Niabella yanshanensis: one gene and its partner. Each later gene encodes a partner of the first gene's protein in a complex. Links are inferred from orthologs where the notes say so. Each region holds a gene or a part of one and is shown on either strand. Other genes may lie near its edges.

Region 1 (10,156 bases):
GGTAGGTAAGCGTAAAAGCTTGCTGAGCTATTTGCAAAAGCATAACCTTTCTGGTTACCGTGCTTTAATTGAGAAACTAGGTTTAAGAAAATAGTCTTTTCCATCTTGCAAAGTTGGGAAAACGGTTCTATATCCTGGGTTTGATGCACTAATTTCAGACTTATTTATATATTTTGTATTCCCAACATTCGCTGTTGGGAATACGTGTTTTTACCTGCTTGCAATTTTTTTACCTGCTCAATTAAATAAAATCATATCAGGTTGGAACGTTCTTTCAAACGTTTTTGATCATTAGGAGCAATAATTGAGCGTATTGCTGGCTTCATAATCAAATACTTACAAAAATATTTTATGTTACAACAACCATTAAGAACAACCTTCGATTTAGGCGATGGCCGCGAAGTTGCTATAGAAACAGGGCGCCTTGCCCGCCAGGCGGATGGCTCGGTTACGGTAAGCGTAGGTAAAGCAGTATTGCTGGCTACCGTAGTTGCGAATAAAGAACCCAAAGAAGGACAGAGCTTTTTTCCTTTAACTGTTGATTACCAGGAGAAATTTGCTTCTGCAGGTCGTATCCCGGGCTCCTTCTTCAAGCGTGAAGGCCGTTTGAGCGACTACGAGGTATTGATCTCACGCCTGATTGACCGCGCCTTAAGACCTTTATTCCCCGATGATTATTTCTGCGAAGTACAGGTACTGGTTACCTTGATCAGCAGTGATCCTGAAATACTACCGGATGCATTAGCTTGTTTGGCTGCATCTGCTGCTTTGGCAGTATCTGATGTGCCCATTAAGGAAATTTTGAGTGAAGTACGTGTAGCCCGCATTGATGGCGCTTTCAAAATAAACCCTGGCAGGACGGAATTGGAGAATGCTGATATGGACTTTATTGTGGCTGCCACTGAAAAGAACCTGATGATGGTAGAAGGTGAGTCCCAGGAGTGTTCTGAGGCTGACCTGGTAGCTGCTTTGGGTGTGGCCCATGACGCTATCCGGGTTCAGATCAAAGCGCAGCAACAGCTAAGAGACCTGAAAGGTGTAACCACTAAAAGAGAATACACGCTTCCTGCTATCAACGAAGCTGTGAAAGAACGTGTATATGCTTTTGCGAGCGATAAAGTATATGAGATCGCTAAAAGCAAATCTGCAAAGCACGACAGAACGGATCAGTTTAAAGCATTGGAAGAAGAATTGCTGGCTAAATTGGTTGAAGAGTCAACGGAAGAGCTTCCTTTTACGGATGTTGAAAAAAGACTGGCTAAAAAATATTACCATGATGTTCAGTACGATGTGGTAAGAGACATGGTTTTGAACGATCGTATCCGCCTAGACGGCAGGCAGCTGGATGAAATTCGCCCATTAGATATGGAGGTGGATGTACTGCCTTCTCCGCACGGATCTGCTTTATTTACCAGAGGTGAAACTCAGTCTATTACAACTGTTACCTTAGGTACTGGTTTAGATGAGTTGTTGATTGAAACCGCAGCCTCTTCTAAATACTCTAAATTTATCCTGCATTATAATTTCCCGCCGTTTTCAACCGGTGAGGTGAAAATGATGCGTGGACCTGGTCGCAGGGAAGTAGGTCATGGTAACCTGGCCATGCGTTCATTAAAGCAAATGATGCCTGCTGATTCTGAATTTGGTTATACCGTTCGCGTAGTAAGCGATATCCTCGAATCTAACGGATCTTCTTCAATGGCTACTGTTTGTGCCGGTTCTCTGGCATTAATGGATGCAGGTGTACCTTTTCCAAAACATGTGGCAGGTATAGCTATGGGATTGATTACCAAGGGTGATAAATTTTCTATCTTAAGTGATATTTTAGGTGATGAAGACCATTTAGGAGACATGGACTTCAAAGTAACCGGTACACGCGAAGGTATTTGCGGGGTGCAGATGGATATTAAAGTAGATGGCCTTCCCATGGAAGTAATGAGCCAGGCTTTAGAGCAGGCGAAAGCAGGCCGACTACACATCCTCGAACATATGTACAAGGCTATTCCGGAAGCAAGGGAAGAAGTGAAACCTCATGCACCACGTGTGGTTAAGATGTTTATCGATAAGGAATTTATTGGTGCAGTGATCGGGCCAGGCGGTAAAGTGATACAGGAAATTCAACGTGAAACAGGAGCAACGATCAATATCGAGGAAGTAAACAATATGGGTGAGATCAGCATCTTTGGGGTGGAGAAATCATCTGTATCTAAAGCAGAAGACTGGATCAAAGGCATTGTTGCCGTTCCGGTTGTAGGTGATGTTTACGACGCCACGGTAAAATCAATAGTTGCCTTCGGAGCGTTTGTAGAATTCTTACCAGGAAAACAAGGTTTGGTTCACATCAGTGAAGTAAGCTGGAAACGTTTGGAGACCCTGGAAGGATTGGTAAAAGAGGGAGACTCCATGAAAGTAAAACTGATTGGAACAGATCCTAAGTCGGGTAAATTTAAATTGTCGAGGAAAGCTTTAATTCCTAAACCGGAGAGAAAACCGGAACCGGGAGAAGAAAGTCCTTCCGCTAATTAAGCTTTTACAAATTATTACCAATAGTTCATCAACCTCCGCTCTGAGCGGAGGTTTTGTTTTGATAAGATATTCCCGCCATGGATGATCCCTTCCTCGGATTTTGAAAGGTCAATAACCACTGAATGCCGTAACACCGCTCCGTGTCTGATAAGAGATCGCCGATCAGTAAAACTAGAGCTCGCCGATGGAGGCAAATGGCTCACGATCCCATGATTGGTAACAATAATTTTAGCGTAGGTTGTTGGGATGGGTTGAGGTAAAGACAATAGCTGCTGCCCGTTTTTAAAGGCAACGGGAAAGGTTCCATGAATGGTAACAATCTTTATGCTCCCCGGAGTGGCTTCTTTGTCAGATGAAATGTTTTGCCAGGATACCATTTTGCAACATTTGTTTTTAAACCAGTTTTGGCAGGAACAAACTACTTAATCTTTTTTCGTATACGGGAACGGCATCCAGGTCTTTGGTATAAAATAGATAATGTTGAGTGCATTGGGATCGGCTTTGGTGGGAGGATGTTGAGCCTGAAAGCAGGAGAGCCCGGTGATACAGCAGAGCAGGGTGGTGGTCATTTTCATCACTGAATATAAAGACTTTTATTGATAACTGTTTTGAACACTATAACCTGCTGCCCGATTATAATAATATGTAAAAGAAATACCGGCTATTGATAGGGGATGCTTTATTTTTGGGCCAATGTCGGACATACGAACCATAAATGTTACGCGCTATGTAACACCTTTACGTGAAGGAGGCTCTTTACCAGCGATAGCTGAAGGAGACGACGGCTTCTTATATGCCTTAAAATTCAGAGGCGCCGGTCAGGGAATAAAGGCGCTGGTTTCGGAATTTATTGGAGGCGAAGTAGCAAGACTGCTGGGGCTAAAAGTTCCTGAGATAGTATTTGCATATCTGGATGAAGCCTTTGGCCGAACTGAGCCGGATGAAGAGATACAGGACCTTTTAAAAGCCAGCCAGGGATTAAACCTGGCCCTCCATTACCTGAGCGGCGCGATCACTTATGACCCTGCATTAAGCAAAACAGATCCTTTACTGGCCTCCAAAATAGTTTGGCTGGATGCCTTTTTAACGAATATGGATCGTACTGCCCGCAACACCAATATGCTGATCTGGAACCGGGAGCTTTGGCTGATTGACCATGGCGCCAGCCTGTATTTTCATCATAACTGGCAGAATTGGGAGACCCAGATGAAAAGTCCGTTCCCATTGATTAAGGACCATGTGTTACTGAAGGAAGCCGGTTTGCTGGCAGAAGCCGATCCAATATGCCGGGAACTATTAAATGAAACGGTGATTGATGAAATACTCGATGCATTGCCTGCTGAATGGCTGGCATATGAAGAAACAAACGGCATCGCCGAAATAACCAAAAAAGTGTACCGGGACTTTCTCAACTTCAGGTTACAGAATAGCGGGATATTTTTAAAACAAGCCATTGATGCAAGAGCAGCAGTTATATGAGTACGCGGTAATACGGGTGGTGCCACGCGTGGAGCGGGAGGAGTTTGTGAATGCAGGCATCATACTTTTTTGTAAAAAAACAAAATATGTAGATTGCCGGATCGCATTACCTGTAGAGAAGCTGCAGTGTTTCAGCCCCGACATTGACCTGGGTTTTATCCGCCAAAATCTTGACGCTTTCGAAAAAGTTGCTTTGGGAGACCGGCTTAGCACTTCTCCAATTGCCCATCTGGATGCACCATCTCGTTTCAGATGGCTTACCGCCACCCGCAGCACAGTGATACAATGTTCGAAAGTTCATCCCGGGCTTACAGGCGATCTTGCCCTGGCAATGAAAAAATTATTGCACGAAATGGTGTTGTGATCAGGCTGTTTTCGTGCGGCGGCGTTTAAATAGAATCCTGTAAATATCTTTTAATATCATGATCCATCTCGCAGGGAATAGCAATAGCTGAGCGCATAAAACGATCCAGGCATCCGGCTGGTTCATGGATGCATATAGTAGTAATGCAACAGGAAAAAACAGGTCAGTAAAATCTAACAATAATATCTGGTAGTTGAAATGATTATGAAGGATGGGTATAGGCTGCTGTCTTAATACCGTATACCGGAGCAGCATTAAAACCAGGTACGCAATCATTGCTATATACACAAAAAGGTTATTCAGCATAGATAACATCAGGGCCAGCGCTGCCAGCTCCGTTGCGAGAATGAACCATTCTATTTTTTTAAAATCACCCGGATTTCGCGCGGTGGCAAAAGTTTTAATCCCTGATTTGATGTCATTTTCCCTGTCGGTAAACTGATGCCAAAGAATGCCCCTTAAGCCACCGCAGGTAGCCCATACAAATACGGCTGCCAGCCACGCGTAGTTAATGTTTTGTCCCGACAGACAACAAAGACTGCTTACCATCAAAAGGCTGATGAAAATATGTGCACCGCTGGCATCTGCCAATACACCCCATATCCCCCTGTTTTTAAGACGGAATGGCTGAAAGCTATACATGCTAAAGGCGATCCAGGGAATTGTATAAAAAATACAGGAAAGTATATCTGGATAGTAGAAGAAACAAATAAATGCGGCTCCCACAGACAGGCAGGCCAGGGGTAAAAGCCAACGCATGAACGGGGGAAGCGCTGCCATTTTATTGAATTTACCTGCTTTCTGGTCTACTTCAATATCGCTTACATCATTGATGATGCTTACGTAAATAGCGCCTACCACAACCGAAAGAAGGATGATTGCTATATAGCCATAATAGTCAAAAATATTCCGGTTGCCTAACAAAAGTGTTGCATACCCTACAGCCAGGATAGGGGGGAGTTTATAGTCCCACCAATCATGCGATCTTACCAGTCGGGCGAGGTTCATTGGCTTACTGCTTTTTGAGCTTTACTGTTTTTTTCTTCTTTTACCCGGTTAATTCCAAACATTATTACCTGCGGAATACTCCTGAAGGTTTGTATGGAGTCCAGGTACAAAGATTTTACCAGGAGCTTTGCAGTTTTAATAATGTTGAACTCTCGGATCAGGTGGTGTTTAGCTAACTCCACAAGGCTATATACATGTTTGTTTCTCAATGCCTTATATTGGTTGCTATTCATGTGCGGTTTAAAATCACGCATCATCTTTTCCACGTCGGCAATATACAGGTGTTCCAGCACTTCCTTTCTTCTCCTGCCATCGTATACATTTGACTGACCCGCATATTTTTTCCATAATCTCTTCAGTGTAAATGCCGCTTTTCGTTCTCCTGAGTACAAAGCGGAGAGATACAGGTACCAGTCATCGCCGATCTTAATATCATTATTCCAGCCATTTTTAATCAAGTCATGTTTAATGACTGCCGAAGACGAGGGCGAGGGGCATCCCTGTACATAGATAGTCCGGAGGTCATCGCTCGACAGATTAACCCAGTCATCTTTGAGCAGGTTAAAATAAGGTACAACAACAATGTCTGTTGACAGAAAATCCCGCACGCTTCCGTCCTGATCCTGCTGATCCCAGTTGGTAAATACAAAATCAAGTCCATCCCTCACAATTTTGTTCACGCACTCCTCCAAAAAATTCGGATACCAGATATCGTCTGAATCCAGGGACGCGATCAGGTCGCCCTTTGCCTGTTTTAATCCGGCATTACGCGCACTGGCCTGTCCGCCGTTTTGTTTGTGAATGCGCGTGATAGTATCATATTTTTTTAATATGTCAGCGGTGTTATCCTTCGATCCGTCATCTACTACGATGATCTCTATATTTTTATAGCTCTGGTTAAGCACACTGTCAATGGCATTCGATACGGTACCACCACGATTATAGGTAGGTATAATAACCGATACTAGAGGTTGGGTCATTTATTGAATCAGTTTAGAGACAGCATGTGCAAAAAGTGCTTCAGGACTTTCGGGTACATGCTGTGTAATATGAGTATGGGCGCTTTTTCCCATTATGTTCCAGTTGTGCCGCTCATTCCATGCCTTTTCCATGGCGGAGGCGAAATTGTTCTCATTGGCTTCACCTATAAACCCGGTGACGCCTTCGTGTACGATTTCGGCGTGACCGCCTGCCGGAGTCACAATAACCGGTCTGCCAATTGCCATGGCCTCTATGGTCACCAGGGGCATTCCTTCGCTTCTCGATGGCAGAATTAAGGCATGGTGGGTTTCCCAGCACTTAATTATGTCAGATTGATAGGTCTGAAAGGATACATTTTCTACATTCAGCAGGGCGGCCATTTCTTTTAGGGCCAGCTCATCAGGACCTCCGCCAATAAAGCTGATTTCTACCGGCCGGGATTTCCAAGGCTCTCTCGACAAAATACGTAATAAAATGTCCTGGCCTTTATCGATAATAAAAAAACGTCCAATACAGGCAAATTTATAACTCGTTTTTGATTCGGGGAAAGGAATTATGGAGCGTCTGAATTTTACCGGGTTCCAAACGATTGCTGCGTTGGTAAATCTTAGCCCGAATTGCTCTTCCGTAATGCGTTGATTATGCGCTGAGACAAAGAAGCATTGTACAGATTTTTTCCAGGCCTGGATCATGTAAGGTCTTTCGGGGTTATCAGGCCAGAAAAAATCTACTGCTTTGTGACTAATGATGGCGTAGGGGATCTGCTGCAGTAGACACTGATACGCGTAGCCCAGCCCGTCAAAATTGATAGCCTGGTTGATCAGCACCAGGTCCGGCTTATCTTTTCTAAGTAATGATCCTAAAGCTCCTGTATACTCATTATTATAATGAATAGGATTTTTATTACCGGACAGGTAATTTTGTACTCTCTTCCATATTTTTCCCGGTAGCCCGTTTAACTTCGGCTTGAAGTTTACAAGTGAGACGCCCTTATCGCGGATTTTTACAACTTCGGGATGGCTGAAGTTGAATTGCCGTTTGTATACGGAAACCCTGTATCCGAGTTTCAGCAACAACGGAGCAGATTGCGCCCATAGTTCCTCGCTGCCGCCCCAGTCATCGGTGCAACAGGTAATGAAAACAATATGTTTACTTTCAGCCATATTTAATAATCAGCAGCCTCCGTTGTACTTTCTTTAAACAGATTGGCGTAGGCGCCATTCCTTTGCATCAATTGCTCATCAGTCCCCTCTTCTATGATTTGCCCCTGCGATAAAACATAGATGTAATCGGCATGCAGGATAGCAGAACGCCTATGGCTGATGATCACCGCGCCACGGTTACCAATCCGCTCCCTGAACGTGCTGAACAGTTCTTTCTCAGAAACAGCGTCCAGCGCACTTGACGCTTCATCAAATATCAGGAACCGTGCGTCGGAATAAAAACACCTGGCCAGGGCCAGCTTTTGCCATTGGCCGATGCTGACTTCCCGTCCATCTTCAAAAGTTCGTCCCATAGTAGTGTCGTAAGCATTGGGGAATGATTCAATGAACGAGGCTGCTCCTGATTTTGCAGCTGCATCCTTAGCCCGTGCCAGGTTAAAGGGGTCATTGATATTACCAAAGAAGATATTTTCACCCGCAGTAAAACTGTACTTATTAAAATCCTGGAAGACAATACCCAGCTGTTTCCGGTAGTGTTGGGGTTCAAACGCTCTGATATCCGTATCTCCCCATAGTATTTGCCCTTCAGTAGGATCATAAAGGCGGCATAATAGCTTGATCAGCGTGGATTTACCTGCACCATTTAAGCCAACCAGCCCGATAATCTTACCCGAAGGAATGGTAAGGTTGATGCCTGATAGGGTTTCTTTTTCTGAATGGGGGTAGGTGAAGCGAACATTGTTTAGCCGAATGCTCACGCTTTCATCAGAGGGTATACATTCCTGTTGAGCGTGCTGATCAAAATGATTTTGAAGCTCCAGCAGTTCAAAGGCACTATTAATATAAATACTGTTTTGGTAAACGACAGAAACACCCGCTGCTATGTGCTGAAGAAGGGTAAAAGCCTGCGGAAAAGCTACCAGGAACAGGGTTATATCACCTGTGCTGGTTTCGCCCGATACTGCTTTAAGTGCAATAAATCCAATGCAGAAAAAAATACCTATATAAGACAAGGCGGTAGTAAACACTTCCAGTTGCGTTCTTTTTAAACTCAATGACAGCTTTTCTTTAAGAAGGGTATAGCGTATATCGCTGAATTTTTGCCTGAGATAGCCGCCCAGTGAGTAGGTACGGATTTCTTTTGCTGCTGTATCTGTAGTAATAAGGTTGCTGAAATAACCCGATTTTCGTTCCATAGACGTTTGAGCTATTCTAAGAATATTGAGTTTTCTCGAATATTTCAAACGGATCAGCAAAGTGGGTAAAACAAACAAAGTGATAATAGGTAACAGCAGCCAGTTAATCAGTAACAATACGGATGCCACTGCTGCCAGAGATAAAAAATTTTTTACAATTTCGATCAAAGTAGTAATTAACAGGCCTGGCTTATCAGTCCCGGCTTCTAATGCGCGTTTGAGAACATTATAATAAGAAGGGCTTTCGTAAAAAGAAAGCTGAAGATCTACTGCTTTTTCATGCACCTTGTTATTAATGTACTCAGAAACCTTGGTGGAAAGTACTTCTATTGAGTAGGCGCTGAATGATCTTAGTACGAAATAAAGAACCCCGGCCACCCCACTCAGTATTACAAAGCGGATAATTTCGGTTGGGGCTTCTGTCGAATGAAGTGTGGTTTTGGCCACTATATCAATGAGCAGCTTCATAAGATATAGAGAAGCAAAAAACACCAATGTCTCCAGGACGATTAGGGTAAGCGAAATATACAGCCATCTGGGAGCAGCAGTTTTAACCAGGCTGATTATACGTGGCAGGTTTAAACTATGTTTAATATGAGAAATTTTTCGGCGAATAGACATAATATTATCTAATGAACCTTTGGATATTGGTTGGGGCTTACGTAATGAACAAATATAACATAAATGACTAAGCCGCGACTTAATTTCTACCCTGAGAAGCCGATTGGCCCCTGTATAAATGCAGGGCTTCTATACAATAAGCGGTGGTTGTTTCCTCACTACCCCAAACCAACTTTCTGGAAGGACCGGATACCAGTTCAAAACGTCTCCATTCACCGTTTTTTGACTGTCTGGATAATAAGCGTTCCAGGTATTGTGTTACTTTTTCATCCTTTACGCCAAGTCGCAATAAAGAAGATATGCCAAGTGCCAGTTCTAAATCGCAGTTTTCAAAAATGTCGCTTGCCTTTATAGCATTAAACAATTTAGTAATAAATAACTCTTTTATTGCCGTCATTTCAGGTATGTCCAGTTCAAACAGGCGTGACAAAAATGAATAATATACAATTTCATTTAAATACCACTTATCCGAGCCTTTCTCCCTGTTCTGCACCAGTACATCTCTTATGAACTTAACAGCCGGTTTGGTGATTTCATTATAACCCAGGTAGCAAACAATGTTCGCATTCACAACAACATCTATATCATTGCGCCTGTGGTCGTTCATCGTCCAGAAAAGTATCGATTTAACCGGCAGTTTAAGTTCCCTGGCAATAAGACGCCAGAAGGTTCTGGAGTACTGCAAAAAATTACTATGAATGGTAAACCAGGTATAAAATAGTCCGTTTTTTGCGCGGTTTAAAAGAAGCATAGACGTATTATCTACCGGTAATGCATTTCTTTTCTTTAAGAATCCGGAAATAAGTACCGTGTCATCG
Region 2 (10,072 bases), 1.4 Mb from region 1 along the record:
CAATAATACCGCAAAAATCTGCCGGCTGCCTTACCGAGCCGCCGGTGTCGCTTCCCAGCGATACCATACAAAGTCCGGCCTGAACAGCAACTGCCGATCCCCCGGATGATCCACCCGAGATACGTGTTTCATCTGCAGCATTTAGTACTTTCCCGTATACAGAATTTTCGTTGGTCGACCCCATTGCAAATTCATCACAGTTCAAACGCCCGATAATGATCGCACCTTCCGCCAGCAAGCGTTCAACTGCTGTGGCTGAGAAGATAGAAGTAAAACCTTCGAGGATGCGGGATGCAGCGGTTACCTCATGTCCCTTGTGGCAAATAACGTCTTTTATTCCTATAACAACCCCGTGGAGTTTCCCCTGGGGCGTTTCCAGCTGATCCAGTTCTTTTGCCCGGGTTCTCGCTTCTTCAGCATAAACTTCCACAAAAGCATTCAGCTGCTTTTGGGCTTCAATTTTTTGAAGATAAGTTTCAACGGTAGTTAAGCAAGATGTTTTACCCTCTGTTAAGTCCTGATGGTAACGGGCAATAGAAATGAAATCTAGCAAAAGGATGGCTTTTGTAAGTCAGAAAAAAAATATGGGATGGCGGTTTATTCGGCTCTTTTTGGCTCGCTTGTGATAGAGTTTGCGCTTTCTTCTATTTCTTTTTTAACGTTGTCCTTTGCATCATTAAACTCGCGCATACCTTTACCCAGGCCTCTCATCAATTCCGGAATTTTACGACCTCCGAATAACAGCAGCACAATAACCAATATAATGATGATTTCATTTGTACCCAAAGCGCCCAATAGTTGAATTTGTGTCATGATCAATAAAAATTAGTTATCAAAGATACGAGAAGAATACAAAAGCAGATGTGAACTTGTTTAAAAAATCGGCAATCGTATTTATTTAAAGAAAGTAAAGTAACAAAAAATCCCGCCGCTTGGGCAGGATTTTTATCAATATTATTAACTGTATTATGCTTTTTCTGCAGCAGCTTTCTTAGCGCTTTTAGCACCAACAGCCATACGTTTTTCACGGATACGTGCGCTTTTACCGCTTCTTTCTCTTTGGTAAAACAGTTTAGCCCTGCGAACCTGGCCAACTTTGTGTAATACGATCGAGTCGATATTAGGAGAAGTGAAAGGAAATAATCTTTCAACACCTATACCGTCAGAAATTTTTCTAACTGTGAAGGTTGCAGTAGCTCCGCTACCTTGTTTTTTGATAACGTCTCCTTTAAAAGACTGGATACGTTCTTTATTTCCTTCTATAATTTTATAGTTTACAGTAATATTATCACCGGCTTTAAAAGCTGGAAATTTTTTTGTCTGTGTCAATTGCTCGTGAACGAAAGCTATCGCGCTGCTCATAACTTATTTTTTTAAGGACTGCAAAGGTAAGGAGAAATTTTAAATTTTGATACAAGTTGAATAAAGTTTTTCTTCAGTACGGGGTATTATAATTCGGTGATCATGTCTACCGTGCTTTTTTCTACCTCGGCCTTACGGGCCCGGTAGCGTACAATACCCTTCCCGGTTAAGAGTATCGATAGCGCGATTATAGCACAAAAGCCCATTACCAGACCCAGTGGGGTAGCTGTTTTATCATGAAAAACGCTGACCATCGCCGAAGAAAATGCTCCCGTTGCCATTTGAATACAGCCCAGAAGTGCAGAAGCGCTTCCCGCGTTTTGCTCGAAAGGAGCGAGCGCCAGAGCCGAAGCATTGGGAAATGTAAATCCCTGGCAGGCCAGGAAAATACTACAAAGGATAATACTGCTGGTCATACCCCACCAGCTATACGCAAAGCCAACAAATAGTAAAATACCGGCGCAGGTTTGGAAAAATATAGCCCTGGGAATAATTTTTTCGCTGGAGGTAACTCTCAGTATCTGCGCATTTATTTGCGTTGCTACAATGAGCGCCCCTGCAATCATAGCGAATATCCAGCCATACAAGGTATCACTGGCGCCAAAAACTTCCATAAATACATGTGGAGATCCTGCTACATAAGCATATAAACCCGCCGCAGTAAATGCGCTGGCGAAAGTGTAAATTACAAATTGAGGCTGTTTAAACACATCAGCAAATCTTTTAAGTATAGCCGCAGGTGCTAATGAGTAGTCCGGGGCAGGTTGTTTACTCTCGGGCAGGAGAAAAATGCACAGCAGCAAAATGATAAGTACGATGCCCAGCAGAATAATAAAAACATAGCGCCACCCGATGGCGGCCGTAACATATCCACCGATAGTAGGTGCCAGGAGAGGAGATACCCCTATTACCAACATTAACAGTGAAAAAACTTTGGCGCTTTCTTTCACATCAAAAAGATCGCGTACCATGGCGCGGGATGCTACCATACCGGCACAGCCTCCTAACGCCTGGAGAAACCTGAAAATAATGAGCATGTTTACAGAAGCAGACATCGCACAGCCCAGAGATGCCAGGATATACAGGCTAAGGCCAAAATAGAGCGGTTTTTTTCGTCCGTATTTATCCAGCAATGGCCCGTATAAAAGCTGCCCTGCCGAGATGCCTATAAAAAAACTGGAAAGTGTAAGCGATACATTGCTTACATCAGTATGCAGCTCTTTAGCGATATTAGGGAATCCCGGCAGGTACATGTCAATTGAGAATGGACCAATGGCACTGAGGAGTCCCAAAAGAAGTATTTTTAAAAATTTATTATTGCCCTTCATAAAATATGATATCAGTTTGGGCAAGCAAGAGTATGGGTAAATGAGCCGCAAAGCTAAGGCAAATTTTCGGGAACCTGGAAATGGGATAGTTGGAGTGATATACCCCGGTACTTTTCGGCGTTATTATAAAGAACATTCATTTTTGGGGTAATATAGGATACAGCTCTAATTTTGCGGGCATTAAACTAAATTTTGATGCGTTTATTACTGACTTTATCGATCTTATATGTCTTTGCTTGTCCGGCCCTGGGACAGAATCAGTATATCGACTCTTTGATCGGACGTATCAGTGATCTGCAGGTGACAGGAGCCGATACTAATTATCCTGCAGGCTTGTTCCCCTCTCAAAGAGCTTACCTGCCGGGAAGGAAGGCTGCCAAAGCAGATGATAATATTTTTTTTACAGGGTTGATCGCCTGGACATTGAAAAGCATAAAGACAGATTTATCCGCAAAAAACCAGGCAGTTGTAGATGCCATGATGGCAAAAGCAGCTGCTAATTACCACCGGTACCGCAATAAAGATGGCGGGCCCGTATATAATTTCTGGCAGACCCAACCCTCCCGGCATTTTCCCAATAGCCGCTATTTCTCTCAGCGTAAAAAGTATATTATACCCGACGATCTGGATGACACGGCTATATTGTACTTATCTGCTGATTTCAGTGACAGCCTGAAGCTGGAAGTGAAGAAGCTGATGGCCGAAAATGCTAACGGCCAAAAGAGGCGGATCAGGAATACTTTCAGGCGGTACAAAAAGGTGCCTGCTTACTCTACCTGGTTTGGTAAAAATATGCCGGTTGATTTTGATATTTGCGTACAGGCCAACGGAATGCGGTTTGTGCTGGACAACCAACTTGAATTAAACCAGTTCGATAGTGCTACCATATGGCTGATGAAGGATATGTTGGTGGCCCGCAAGCACATTAAGCGTCCTCATTATATCTCGCCACATTATCAGAATACCAGTATTATCTTATATCACCTGGCGCGGCTGGTTGCAGCTCATTCACAGCATCCGCTTTTAGTTGATTTTAAGCCTTTGCTAATAAAAGACCTGAAAAGAGAAATGCAAAGGACCGATAACGGGATGGAGAAAATACTATTACAAACTTCTTTATCCAGGTTAAATAATTCAGCCGGGGCGAAAATTGAACTAAGGCAGGAAGATTGGGATGATTTTTATTTTTTTGTAGCCAATATGACTTCTGTATTCCCTAATCCTGTAAAAGGAATTTTTGCCAACAGCAGGAAAACCAATTTTTTTTACCGGTCGGAGGCCTATTATCTAACATTGTTATTAGAGAACGAAATAGGGAGGCTGGCGCAGTAATAGGGCAGCCTGACTTTCGGCCTGCTCAAATAGTGTAAGAAATGCTAACTATTATTGGTTAAACAGTTGTTTCTTTTTCTCCGCCTTTTCTACATCTATATTTTCCCGCATTTCCCTGAATTCATTTCTTTCTGGCTGTGGCTCCCCGATATAAGCCAGCAGCGCTTTTTTAACATGCCCTTTCTTCGCCTGCTTATAAGCGTCTTTGTTTTCTTTTACCAGGCCAATGATATCTTCTTTGGTAGCAATCCGGAATTTATTTTTTTCTTTTATAAACAGCAACTCATCCTCACTTTCGGCCTGGTAAAATTGCTCTACATTTTTATTGAGTTTTGACAGCCAGTATTTGTTGTCGAAGTTGATGAGTACCTCCATGCCTCCGGGTGCGTTGCGGCTGAGTTGTTTTAGCTGGAATGGGGTATACGTCAGTTCTTTGCCTTCAGGCGTTTTTATTTCTACTGTTGCAAGATCATTTTTAAATTTTATTACCCCACTCCCGGTAATATTGGTGCCATCTTGTAATTCAGCTATAAAGAAATTACCCGATGGCACATTTTTAAACTGTCCGGTAGGCGGCCCTCCGGGTCTGTCGCCGCCGCCGGGACGTCCCCCACCCATGCCACCACCCTTACCCAATTGTGCGTGTAAAGTAGAAAGGGTAAAAAGGGTAATTACCAACGGAAGAAAACGCTTCATGGAAGATGGATTTAGGGCATCAAAAGTACTGACGCCCCGGCTTGTTAGGACATGGCATATGATAAAGTAATATTAAACTTTAACAAAAATAGCATTGCTTAATACCCCGGTTTATGTAACCAGAACAAGTATACCACCCTTGCGCTAACAGTAGCTAGGATTATAAAAGCAAAACAGCCGGTCCTGCAAAGGGACCGGCTGTTTTATCTTTATTCGAGTGATTATCTTGCTACGTTCACCGCTCTTTTTTCGCGGATCACAGTTACTTTAATCTGTCCGGGAAAGGTCATTTCGGTCTGGATCTTCTGAGCAATTTCAAACGATAGTTTATCGCTATCCTGATCAGTTACTTTATCTGACTCTACTATTACACGCAGCTCGCGGCCGGCTTGTATCGCATATGCTTTTTCAACGCCGGGATAGCTGGTTGCCAGGTTCTCCAGGTCTTTAATACGCTGCAGGTATTGCTGCATGATCTCCCGGCGTGCACCGGGGCGTGCACCGCTGATGGCATCGCAGGCCTGTATGATAGGCGAGATCACGTATTGCATTTCTGCTTCATCGTGGTGAGCGGCTATTGCATTTACTACGGCAGGGTTTTCACCGTATTTCTCAGCCAGTTTGGCACCCAGCAATGCGTGGCTTAATTCGCTTTCTTCGTCAGGTACTTTGCCAATATCGTGTAATAAACCGGCACGTTTGGCCAGCTTGGTCATGTTTTGGTTCATACCCAACTCGGCAGCCATAGTAGCACAAAGGTTGGCCGTTTCGCGACTATGCATTAACAGGTTCTGACCATAAGAAGAGCGGTAACGCATACGCCCTACCATTCTTACCAGTTCTTTATGCAAGCCATGTATGCCTAAATCGATAACAGTGCGCTCGCCAATTTCCATCACCTGCTCTTCAATCTGTTTGCGGGTTTTTTCCACTACTTCCTCAATACGTGCCGGGTGAATACGGCCATCCGTTACCAGGCGTTGCAAGCTCAACCGTGCAATTTCTCTACGCAGAGGGTCAAAGCATGACAACAAAATCGCTTCAGGAGTATCATCAACAATCAGGTCCACGCCTGTGGCAGCTTCGAGGGCGCGAATATTACGGCCTTCTCTACCAATGATCTGGCCTTTTACCTCATCACTTTCAAGGTTGAATACAGTGATGGCATTCTCAATGGCCTGCTCTGCAGCAGTACGCTGAATAGTTTGGATGATAATTTTACGGGCTTCTTTGTTGGCCTTCTGTTTAGCTTCATCAATAATTTCCTGCTGAAGACCAATAGCTTGTGTATGAGCCTCATTTTTAAGACTGTCTACCAACTGTATTTTAGCCTCATCTGCAGTAAGACCCGCGATTTTCTCCAGGCGGCGTATATGCTCTTCCTGGTGTTTTTCAAGTTCCGTACGTTTTTTGTTAACTACCTCGATCTGTTTGTTCAGGTTGTCTTTGATAACATCATTATCTTTTACCTGCTTTTCAAGATTTGCTTCTTTTTGGCTTAAAGACTGTTCCTTTTGTTTAATACGGTTCTCGCTTTCAGACAGTTTGCGGTTACGTTCGTTTACTTCTTTGTCATGAGCCGATTTTAAGGAAACAAATTTTTCTTTGGCTTGCAATTCTTTTTCCTTTCTGACGTTTTCTGCACTTAATTCGGCTTCTTTTACAATGGTTTGCGCTTTTAAATTAGCTTCGTCGATTTTTTGTTGTGTGTTTTTAGCGAAAATAAATTTACCCGCCACGATGCCCAACACCAGGGCCACTGCCGCTACAATAATTATTGTGGATTCCATTAAAAGTCATTTGCTTTTTCTTTCGAAAAATGGTTCTATAATTCTAAATATCAAAAAAATACCCAACCAACGGGATGGGTAGTGGGCGAAGATAAAAATAAATTTGGTATTTAAGATTCAGATTTGCTATTTGGCCTACCGATCTTAAAACCAACGACGGATAAATTTACAGAATAACAGGTGAATCAATTTTTAGGTGAGCAGTTCACTACTGCAGTTCGCTGTCAATTAATGACTCTAACTGCTCCAGTTTACCCATCAGGTGGTTTTCATCGGCAATGGAAACATTTTTGTTCTTACTTTCTGTTACAAACCAAACCAACACCATGGATATGTAATCCTGCATGTCTTTGCCCGGTATTTTAGTCTTAAACTCTACAATTTTATCGTTAATGATACGCACCGACTGGCGAACGACCTGCTCGTCTTCGGGAGACATTTGCACCCGGTAAATCCTGTCGGCTATATTAATGTTGGCGGGAATAAGGTTTTCTTGCATAATAACGAAATGGTAAATAGTGAGTAGTGAATAGTGAGTGGTGAATAGTGTCATGTCCTGAAAAAAGTGGACATTTTTCTTGTTAATAATATTGTTTCAAATTTCATTATTTAATAAAAGTTAACCTTAGAATTACACCGCCCGCGCGGCGAGCGCATCTTCCTGGTTTGACATACTATGCTGCATTGTGTAACTGTATAGGTATTCTTAAATTTAAAGACCAATGGGGACGGCGGTAATTATAAGTATATATGGCCTCTTTCACTGCTTTAAATGCTTCCTGCTTATCGGCAAATACACTATCTAAAAGAAATTCCTGTTTCAATATCCCATTTACCCTTTCTGCCTGTGCATTCTCGTAACAATGATTTTCTTCAGTCATGCTAATTTCCATTCCGGCCTCCTGTAGTGCTGACACATAAGCATCACAACAATACTGGATGCCCCGATCGGAATGGTGGATCGTTCCCAGCGTCGAAGGATACTGCCGGATACTCATCTCAAGAGCTTTTAGTGCTCCAGCAATACCCAAACTCTCACTCAAATGCCAGCCGGTGATCTTTCGAGACCAGGCATCTGTTTGCAAAAACAGGTATACAAACCCGCTCGACGTCCTCAAATAAGTAATATCACTTACAATTACCTGGCCGGGTCCTGTAAGTAATTGATCTTTAACCTTATTGTTATACTTGCGAAAGCGATGATAAGAATCCGTTGTAGTAACATACCTCCTTCTTCTTTTTATCAGCAACTTCTGCTTGCGTAGTATATCAAAGAACTTATCGCGACCAACTCTACTGCCCGGTTTTGCCAAATCAGCTTTTAATAACGAATACAGTTTTTTACCTCCTATCATCGGCTGATAACGCCGAACCGAACCTACTAAATCTACCACTACAGCCTCTGTTAAATCCGATTGAATAATTGTTCTCAGCGATTTATAATAACCCGAACGGCTGTAACCAAAGTACAAACACAGCCGATTTACTTTTTGCCCTTTCTCCCCACACATGCGGATGACTGCTGTGCGAAATTTTTTTTTACATCTGTATCATAATGCTCATCCACTATGTCGATTAGTGTTTCCAAAGCTTGCTTCTCCAACATGCTGTCTGCCAAGGCCAGCTTCAGCTTTTTTACTTCAGCTTCCAATTCTTTTAAACGGTCTTTTTCTTCAAGCGTCTCCACTCTTAACACTTTACTTAATAAATGTTTACCAAATTGTCTGATCCAATTTTGAATAGTACTGCCCCCGCCGATATTATACCGCCTGCGAACAGACTCTACTGATAACCCTTTCTCCACTTCTCTGACAACTTTTTGCTTAAAGCTAATACTATACCGAACCTGTTCTCTAATGGATATCTTCGTCATCTGTCAGTTTTTTAATATAAAAACTGTCAACCTATACCAGGACAAGACATAGTGAGTATGAAATTGGCCATGAACTATGACTAATTGGCCATGAACCTGTAGCTACACACTCAATAATGCAATACATTTATCAATTTCCTTGATGTATCCGTTGATCTTTTTTTCAAAAGCTTTTTTTTCTTCCGGATCCATTATTGCCTGGCTGTACTTTTTGGCATCCAGCTGATGCTGCAAAGCCTCAGCTACATCGGCTGCCTCATTAAACTGCAGCCGCGTTTCTGCCAGGGTTTCTTTTAACGCCTGATTTTCTTTCTTTATAGCTGCGTTTTGCTTTGCCAGCAATTGCAGTTTTTCCTGTATCTGCTTAATTTTATCTTCAAGAATCTGCGACATGAGAAAAGTTTAAAATTCTATATTCAATGCCCGCGGGCACACTGAATGAAGTCTACACACTCCCTAAATTACTTCCTGATTTCAGCTTGAAATTCCTTTTCAAGACCCTGCATAATCTTTTTCATCCAGCCATCAATTTCACCGTCCGTCAATGTTTTTTCCTCATCCAGGAAAGTGAAATTCACTGCAATGGATTTTTTCTCCGGGCCGAGCTTTTCACTTTCGAATATATCAAATAGCTGAACCGATTGTAATTTTTTCAGGTTCAGCTTTTTTACCTGCTCTTCAACCGCCGAATATTTCAGTTCTTTCGAAATAATGACTGCAATATCTCTTTGTACTGCCGGGAATTTGGAAAGCGGCTTGAACTGAACTGTATCGGATTTTGATTTTTTAAGGATCAGGTCCCAGCTGAGATCTGCAAAAAATACAGGTTGTTTGATGTCAAATCGTTCCTGCATTTTTTTGCTTACCAATCCTATCTGACCTATTGCTTCTTTTCCCGCTAAAATGGTTAATCCATATTGAAACTGCTCACCGGCAGCAGCTTCATCATAGCTCATCCCATGAAGGCCCGCGAGAGCCAATATTTTATCAACAGCTCCCTTTAAAGTATAAAAATCACTTGCGGCTCCTTTACCCTTCCATGCGTCAGCCTGTTTTTTGCCTGTAAGGTATAAACAAATATGTTCCGGCTCCTCAAATCCTCCTTTACTGTTAACCGTATATGTTTTTCCGTACTCAAACAACCGGAGATTGTCATTCTTGCGATTGAGATTATGTGCCACAATTTCAAGCCCTGTTTCCAGCATTTGCGGACGCATAATGTTTAACTCCGTACTCAGGCTGTTCTTCATCTTTACAACACTGGCCAGTTCATCTTCACTAAAGTAGGCTTTGTTAGTGATGGAATTGGTCAAGGTTTCGTTAAAACCAAGGCCCACCAGGTAATTAGCTATTTTTTCTTTCAGCACCTCAGCTGTCCTGTTTTCCTCCACTGCCGGTGTCATTGTAATAGAAGAAGGAATATCGATGTTGTCCAGTCCATCTATACGTAATATTTCCTCAACAATATCAGCCGGCAGGCTAATGTCGGGTTTGTGATAAGGTACCGCTATTTTGAGCGAGTCGATATCTTCTTTTTCAATAACAAAACCCAGGGCGGTGAGTATTTTTTTTACTGCATCAGGGTGATAATTTTTACCACTTAACTTTTTAAGATAATGATATTTAATTGTTACAGATGTTTTGGGTTTCTCTTCAGGATAAATATCAATAATTCCTGAAGCTACTTCACC

The links.
Region 2: pnp (region 1) and rny share a complex: the UniProt entries of both Bacillus subtilis proteins name them as parts of the possible RNA degradosome complex. The link is inferred for Niabella yanshanensis from one-to-one orthologs.

What each region holds. Positions count from the first base shown.
Region 1 is NZ_CP139960.1:5,312,628-5,322,783, forward strand. Bases 1-2,938 are described here. They hold pnp (polyribonucleotide nucleotidyltransferase), read left to right. Parts: upstream 1-351; coding sequence 352-2,526; downstream 2,527-2,938. Other genes in these bases: rpsO (30S ribosomal protein S15), read left to right, coding at 1-94; U0035_RS21895 (hypothetical protein), read right to left, coding at 2,541-2,903. Outside these bases: U0035_RS21900 (HipA family kinase), read left to right, coding at 3,220-4,005; U0035_RS21905 (DUF3037 domain-containing protein), read left to right, coding at 3,983-4,369; U0035_RS21910 (UbiA family prenyltransferase), read right to left, coding at 4,370-5,377; U0035_RS21915 (glycosyltransferase family 2 protein), read right to left, coding at 5,374-6,357; U0035_RS21920 (glycosyltransferase family 4 protein), read right to left, coding at 6,358-7,521; U0035_RS21925 (ABC transporter ATP-binding protein), read right to left, coding at 7,524-9,338; U0035_RS21930 (hypothetical protein), read right to left, coding at 9,418-10,156. UniProt on the Bacillus subtilis protein: Involved in mRNA degradation. Catalyzes the phosphorolysis of single-stranded polyribonucleotides processively in the 3'- to 5'-direction. Necessary for competence development in Bacillus subtilis.
Region 2 is NZ_CP139960.1:3,919,544-3,929,615, forward strand. The notes cover bases 4,225-7,078. They hold rny (ribonuclease Y), read right to left. Parts: upstream 6,509-7,078; coding sequence 4,940-6,508; downstream 4,225-4,939. Other genes in these bases: U0035_RS16255 (hypothetical protein), read right to left, coding at 4,225-4,718; U0035_RS16265 (cell division protein ZapA), read right to left, coding at 6,717-7,007. Outside these bases: Asp-tRNA(Asn)/Glu-tRNA(Gln) amidotransferase subunit GatA, read right to left, coding at 1-553; U0035_RS16235 (Sec-independent protein translocase subunit TatA/TatB), read right to left, coding at 598-813; rplS (50S ribosomal protein L19), read right to left, coding at 967-1,362; U0035_RS16245 (multidrug effflux MFS transporter), read right to left, coding at 1,449-2,690; U0035_RS16250 (hypothetical protein), read left to right, coding at 2,886-4,022; more of U0035_RS16255, read right to left, coding at 4,074-4,224; U0035_RS16270 (IS3 family transposase), read right to left, coding at 7,183-7,980; U0035_RS16275 (transposase), read right to left, coding at 7,992-8,381; U0035_RS16280 (hypothetical protein), read right to left, coding at 8,484-8,774; pheT (phenylalanine--tRNA ligase subunit beta), read right to left, coding at 8,843-10,072. UniProt on the Bacillus subtilis protein: Endoribonuclease that initiates mRNA decay. Initiates the decay of all SAM-dependent riboswitches, such as yitJ riboswitch. Involved in processing of the gapA operon mRNA, it cleaves between cggR and gapA.